DNA from 3 places in the Pseudoalteromonas sp. NZS100 genome. Region 3 is predicted to be linked to each of the others. Evidence: predicted binding sites of a transcription regulator. Region 3 holds the regulator's gene; each other region holds the start of a gene.
The links. Region 3 encodes sigma-54, which starts transcription at its own class of promoters, with help from an activator protein. Its sites were predicted from a motif close to GTTGGCACGNNNNTNGNNT; they were not measured.

Region 1 (2,279 bases), on a different contig from region 3:
CTTCGCCAATACCAATATCTAAATCGGTGGGTGATATGTTGATATCGCCCATAACAATGACGTCTTGATCGGGGGTGTGGTTGGTTTCAAGGTGTGTCATTAAATCTTTATAAAATTGTCGTTTATAAGGAAATTTAGTTTCGTGATTAATATTATCACCTTGTGGGAAGTAGCCATTCATGACTGTAAGGTCGCGACCGTTATCTTGTTCAACAGTGACGCTTATCATGCGTTTTTGCGATTCCTCTGTATCGGTAGCAAAGCCTTTTAAGACCGATTTAGGCTCTTTTTTGCATAACATAGCTACGCCATAATGGGCTTTTTGGCCATGAAAGTAGACGTGATATCCCATTTTTTGTACATCTTCTAGTGGGAATGCTTCGTCATGAACTTTAATCTCTTGCAAGCCAATAACGTCTGGTTGATGTTTGTCGATAATTGCTTGTAATTGGTGGAGACGAGCACGCAGACCATTGATATTGAAAGAAATCACTTTCATAAAATTTACCTTAAAATTGGATCTATTTAATGAATTAAATTGTATCAGTAAATACGCGTACATAACATGACTGAAATGAGAAAATAGCTGCACAAATGTTGATCAATTGGTGAGTAAAGTTTAAATATTGTAAATGCAGTATTGATTTTTTAAATAAATAAAAAATTCAATTGAACTTAACTTTATTGAATATATAATGCGCGAAATTCACTTGTTTAGCTCGTTCAAATAGGATCTCTCATGAAAACACAACTACTTTTAGCTACTGCTTTATTAGCATCTGCAACTGCTTCAGCACAAAGCAATACTTACTTCAGTCAAGATAATAAAATTGAGTCTAAGTTATGTGTACTAAGCGCAAACGAAGGCTTTAGTGTTGCTCGTAAAGAAGCTGCTCAGCACGGTGTTTACTTATCTCGTTTTTCTAAAAGCATTTTATGTAATGGTGAAGATATTCGCGATATTGCTAAAAAAACGACATTAAGCAACGCATCAGTTGAGAAAGTAGAAGTATTTGCAAAAGACGCTCAACAAGAAACTCAATTATGTATGACGGCTTTAAAACAAGGTTTAGCACCTGTTCGTCAAAAAATTGGTAACTTAAACTCATTAAAATGTAATGGTCAAAACGTTACTGAGTTTGTTAAACGCTACCAAAACGCAGCAATCTAATTATTGGCTGAACTATATAACTAAAATTGAGATACCTGGTTTTTTACCGGGTATTTTTTTGCAAAAATTACAAGGTTGTTTGCAAAGCTTGCAAGCTTAACTTATTGAAAGTGTTCAATAAATATACCAATCAAGATTAAGTTGTTGATTCTTATAAGTTAACTATTATTGGCATTGGATTTGTATTAGTTAAAGTGACATTTAATTAATTACGAAGGATACGTCTTATGAAAAAGTTAACATTAGCAGCCACTATTTTAGCATCATTAAGCCTAGCGGCTTGTTCATCTAATCAAGGTCTTGAAAGAATAGACAGTGACTTTGCAAGTTTAGATAATGACAGCGATGGCTACATCTCAAAAGTTGAAGCTGATGACGATAGCATTTGGGGCCATTTTTCAAATATTGATACCAATATGGATAACGAAATTAGCCGCAAAGAATTCAACACTTACATGAAGTTAAACAATGGTAAAGTAGCCACTGATTCTGAAGTAAGTGAGTCGGCATTTAAAGCTGAAATCGCTAAATTCGATAAAATTGAAAGCAGCTTTTCAAGCTTAGATAACGACAGCAATGGCTATATCTCGGTAGTTGAAGGTAACGATGATGATATTTCAAATCATTTTGGTTACATGGATAAAAACCAAGATAAGCGCATCAGTAAAAGCGAGTTTATGGGTTACATTAAAAAATACGGTAACGCTGTAGCTGAAGATGATGCATTAGAAGCCATTAAACACAGCTAATATTTGTTGTTTTAAAGAGTAAATTAGAAGCCAGTGATAATCACTGGCTTTTTTGTGTTTAAAATCTAGTTATTTAGTAGATATATTTTCCTAGTTTGGCGTTGTTCTGTCATAATAGATGGCTGTGTATTTTTATTTGTTAAGAGTGTGTATGGCGGGTCGACGAATTAGTGATGAACAACTAGTTGAGATCATTGAAGCAGCTATTTTTGTTGCAGATAAGCCTGTGAGTAAACGCCACCTTAAAGATACTGTATTAATAGATTTAGCTATTTCTATGGCGCGAATAAACGACGCAATAGATACAATACAAGAGCATTTTCAAACTCGTGGTATTCGCTTAGTCGAAGTTGGTAGCG
Region 2 (2,279 bases), on a different contig from region 3:
CGAATAATATCCATGATCAAACTCCATTTAAATTAAGCATTAAAAAGACTTAAAGCCCAGTATTACTGGGCCTTAACTATACTGTATTATTCAGCAACAATAGCTAGTTTATCAACTACGTCGCGAACATCTTCAGCATTTTTAGCAATTTTAACTGCTAGTTGCTTTTCAGCTTCAGACTCTACAGAGCCATTCAGAGTTACCACACCGTTGTCGGTATCAACATCAATGTCTGTACCACCTACTTCTGAGTCAAACAGGAAGCGAGTTGTGATTACAGTGGTGATTTTAGCGTCCGTTAGGTCGTTATCATCATCGTCCATCATGTCGTTGCTTTTATCTTCGGTGTCCATGCTTTTAACAACAGTAAGGCTGTTATCAACATCAGTTACACCATCTAGGCTAAGTACAAGCTCTTCTGCTAGCTCTTTATCGAGTTCGCTATTAACTTTACCTGTAAGTACTACCTTGCCATTTTTTACATCAGTGTTAATGTCAAAGTTGTTTAGATTAGTGTTCATAAGTAGAACGGTTTCTGCCTTACCATCAATCCAAGCATCTTTACTTTCGTTTTCCCAGCTGTTTGCTTGGGCACCCATAGCCGTAGTACCAAGAACTAGAGCTGCGATAATAGATTTGTTAAATGTTTTCATAATCTTTCTCCTTTTGATTAAAGACACTTTAACTAATGCGAACTTCAGGCCAACTTTATTTATACTTAAAATTCAAAGACTTGAATTAATTAAAAGATAAAACCTTATCTATGTTTGTGTAACTATTTACAGGCTACTCGGTAAAACTTTCTCAAATAGTGAAAATAGCTAGATAATTGCTCTTTTGGTTAATCTATCGTTAATATAACAAAACAAAAAACACCGTTAAAAAATAACCAATTGATAATTAATGAAATTATATTTGGTACGCGGTTTGCAGCCTAACTACGAGAGCAGTATCAATAGTAAATATAAGAAGGAATAACTCATGTCTGTAAAAGTTGAAGACCGCCCAATAGAGCAAGTACGCGAACAAGTGATTGATCAATTAATTTATAATTACAGTCATGGTGTTATTTCTGTTGATGCATTTGAAAGACGTTTAGATAATGCGATGGATGCACCTAATAACGAAGCACTGCTAGCCTTAGTAGAAGACTTAACACTTAATACCGATCAGCAATATAAAGCAGAAAAACAATCGCAATTTACACCACATTATAGTGCACAGCAAAACAGTGATGATGATTTTACATTACGCAGTATTTTAGGATCTAACGAGCGAAGTGGTCAGTGGGTTGTGCCAAAAAATATATATTTGAGTAACTTTATGGGATCGGTGGTGCTTGATTTTACTGATGCTATTTTTGCGCATCAAAATGTAACTATTCACGTTAACTGTATTTTTGGTAGCGATGAAATTTACGTACCAGAGCATGTCAATGTAGTGTCTAAAATGTTTTGTATTTTAAGTAGCCTTGAAAATAAATCTGTGTCGCTTAACAAACGCCAAGGCCCTACGATTCATATTGAAGGAAAGGCAGTAATGGGCTCGGTTGAAGTGAAAATAAAGCGCACAATTAAAGAAAAATTTATAAGCTTTGCAAATGAGCTAAAAACCCAGTTTGGCACGGGTAATAATAACCGCTCACTATAATTGAGTAGCAGCACTTTAACGTGCTGCTTGGTATTTTATTATAAATCGTTATTTCGCTCGCTTGGTATATCACTTAAATACTCTACAAACTCAACTTCAAACCCTGCAGGATCAATAAAGTAGACATTCTTTCTGAAAGGATTCTCGCTACCTTGCTTGCTTAGAGTAAAACCCGCTTTATTTAAGCGCATTACTACTGCGCTTAAATTATTAGTTACATAAGCAAAGTGTGCAAAACCAATTTGATGGCCCGATAAGTTTCTGTTTTCACCCTCCCCATGACTGCTTATCGCAATGTAATGCGTGTCATCTCCAAAGTGTACCCAGCGTCTTGGTTTTCCATGCCAGTCACCTCTGCCTTCACTTCTAATCGACCAATGTGGAAATACAGCGCGATAAAATGTAAGCATACTATCTATATCACTCGCGACTAAGTTTACGTGCTCTAAATACATAATTTTATCCTATCAGTTAAGTTAGGAGTACGATAAAACCTCAAGTTAACTTTAGGTAAAGTGTTATTTAAAATTAATTTATTTAAATGCAGATAATTATTTTTTAAAAATATTTAAACTTTTCAATCTTGTATAAAAAACAAACACAAGTATTTGGGGTTTATTGTTTACTTT
Region 3 (2,279 bases):
GCAATGGTTGCTAGAGTCTTTAAGTGCTGCTGGTTATCGCCATCTGGTACGATGAGTGCGACAAAAATATCAACAGGGCGATTATCGATTGCATCAAAGTTTATTGGAGTTTCGCTAACGAGCACTAAAGCCAAAGGCTCTTCTGCACCGCTCATTCTTCCATGAGGAATAGCAATGCCACGTCCTATACCTGTACTACCTAATTTCTCTCTGCTCATTAAAGCATTAAGAATATCTTGTTGCGGTAAATACGGAAGTTTGTCGTGAGCAAGTTCGCTAATGAACTCTAAAATTCTTTTTTTGCTATTAAAAAGGACCGCAGCTTTGCTGCAGTCCTGGCATATAAGTGAACTTAATTTCATCATATTAGTGTCGAGCAAGCTTCTCTTTGTGTTTGATTACTTGGCGATCGAGCTTGTCGATCAACGAGTCAATAGCGGCATACATATCTTGATGTTCTGTAGAGGCAAATAGCTCAGCACCGCTTACGTGTATTGTGGCTTCTGCTTTTTGATTTAATTTTTCTACATCGAGAATGACATGAACATTATTTATATGATCAGAGTGTCTTTCAAGCTTCGCAAATTTAGTATTAATATAGTCTCTTAGTGAATCGGTTAATTCTACGTGACGACCAGTTAAGTTTAGTTGCATAAGCATTACCCTCTTAGTTTAGCGTCTTAAATCAGACTTTTACGCTGATTTGACGGTGGAATAGCAAGAGATTCGCGGTATTTTGCGATTGTACGTCTTGCTACTTTAATTCCTTGCTCAGCCAATATATCCGCTATTTTGCTATCACTCAATGGTTTTGCTGAGTTTTCTGCTGCGATTAATTTTCGGATAAGCGCACGTATTGCTGTAGATGAACATTCACCACCGTTTTCAGTACTTACATGGCTTGAGAAAAAGTATTTAAGCTCAAATATACCACGGGGTGTATGCATGTACTTTTGAGTAGTTACGCGTGAAATTGTCGATTCGTGCATTTCTACCATTTCAGCGACATCATTTAAAACCATTGGTTTCATGGCTTCAGGGCCATGTTCAAAAAAGCCTTGTTGTTGCTTAACAATACAATTAGTAACTTTTAATAGCGTGTCGTTTCTACTTTCTAAGCTTTTAATAAACCATTTAGCTTCTTGTAAATGTGAGCGAATAAACTGGCTGTCACCACTTGATTTTACAGTGCGAGACATTGCCGCGTATTGGCTATTAACACGAATTTTAGGCATGCTATCTGGGTTTAATTCAACAACCCAGCGGCCTTTAATTTTTTTAACTGACACATCAGGAATAACATACTCAGATTCTTCCCTTACAATAGTATCTGCAGGTTTTGGGTTGAGAGTATGTATTAGTGTCATTACTTCTTTAAGCTCTTCTTCTTTGAGCTTAGTTTTTTTCATTAATGTACGATAGTCGCGAGCTGCTAATAGATCAATATGCTCGGTTAAAATCATTTTCGTTTCATTAATGTAAGGTGTTTCTTTATCAAATTGATTAAGCTGAATACACAAACACTCTTGTAAACTACGTGCAGCAATACCAACAGGATCAAACAGTTGGATGCGTTTTAATACCGCTTCAATTTCATCAAGTTCAACTTCGTTATCATCTTCGTTTTCTTGATTAAAGCTTTCTAAAATTTCTTCGCAACTGAGAGTTAAAATACCTGAATCATCGACGGCCTCTACAATCGCAATAGCGATGGCTTCATCGGTAGGGCTAAATGGTGTTAGTTGTAATTGCCACATTAAATACTCATGGAGCGTTTCAGTAGAGGCGCCTTGGTATATTGATTCGTCTTCAGGCATTGGACCTGATGAGGCTGCAGGAGCGGCACTCATGTACTCATCCCAACTAACATCCATAGCCATGTCGTCACTTAGCGTGTCTTTTGCAAGTGCTTCACCAGTATCTTGTTCGTATTCGCTCGGAGCATCGTCAGCAGATGCGCTAACAGTTATGTCATCGGTATCAGCTTTTTGCTCGTTTTTACCAGCAGCGTCTTCAGAATAGTCTGCCTCTTCAACCTCTAATAGTGGATTACTGTCGAGAGCTTCTTGTATTTCTTGCTGGAGATCCAATGTACTGAGTTGCAACAAACGAATAGCTTGTTGCAACTGTGGAGTCATTGTAAGTTGCTGGCCCATGCGCAGCTGTAGTGATTGCCTCATGTATCTCTAACAATCCTTTTATGTTGTTATAATTAATACTAGCAGATGCTTAAAGACATGGCGTAAATGTTACAGCCTAAATTGCTCGCCTAAGTAAAC

Region 1: a site for sigma-54 is predicted at 1,339-1,357, ahead of I6E69_RS07970 (EF-hand domain-containing protein). Genes of this name have one in related genera too.
Region 2: a site for sigma-54 is predicted at 915-933, ahead of I6E69_RS05945 (LiaF domain-containing protein). Genes of this name have one in related genera too.

Annotation. Positions count from the first base shown of each region.
Region 1 covers NZ_JADYWM010000006.1:55,862-58,140, reverse strand. The annotation lists gene xthA (exodeoxyribonuclease III) at 1-499, opposite strand, end outside; gene I6E69_RS07975 (hypothetical protein) at 740-1,171, shown strand; gene I6E69_RS07970 (EF-hand domain-containing protein) at 1,399-1,920, shown strand; gene scpB (SMC-Scp complex subunit ScpB) at 2,072-2,279, shown strand, end outside.
Region 2 covers NZ_JADYWM010000004.1:203,164-205,442, forward strand. The annotation lists gene I6E69_RS05935 (YqaE/Pmp3 family membrane protein) at 1-14, opposite strand, end outside; gene I6E69_RS05940 (BON domain-containing protein) at 87-653, opposite strand; gene I6E69_RS05945 (LiaF domain-containing protein) at 982-1,650, shown strand; gene I6E69_RS05950 (VOC family protein) at 1,689-2,105, opposite strand.
Region 3 covers NZ_JADYWM010000001.1:170,238-172,516, reverse strand. The annotation lists gene ptsN (PTS IIA-like nitrogen regulatory protein PtsN) at 1-362, opposite strand, end outside; gene hpf (ribosome hibernation promoting factor) at 367-654, opposite strand; gene I6E69_RS00840 (RNA polymerase factor sigma-54) at 681-2,180, opposite strand; gene lptB (LPS export ABC transporter ATP-binding protein) at 2,250-2,279, opposite strand, start outside.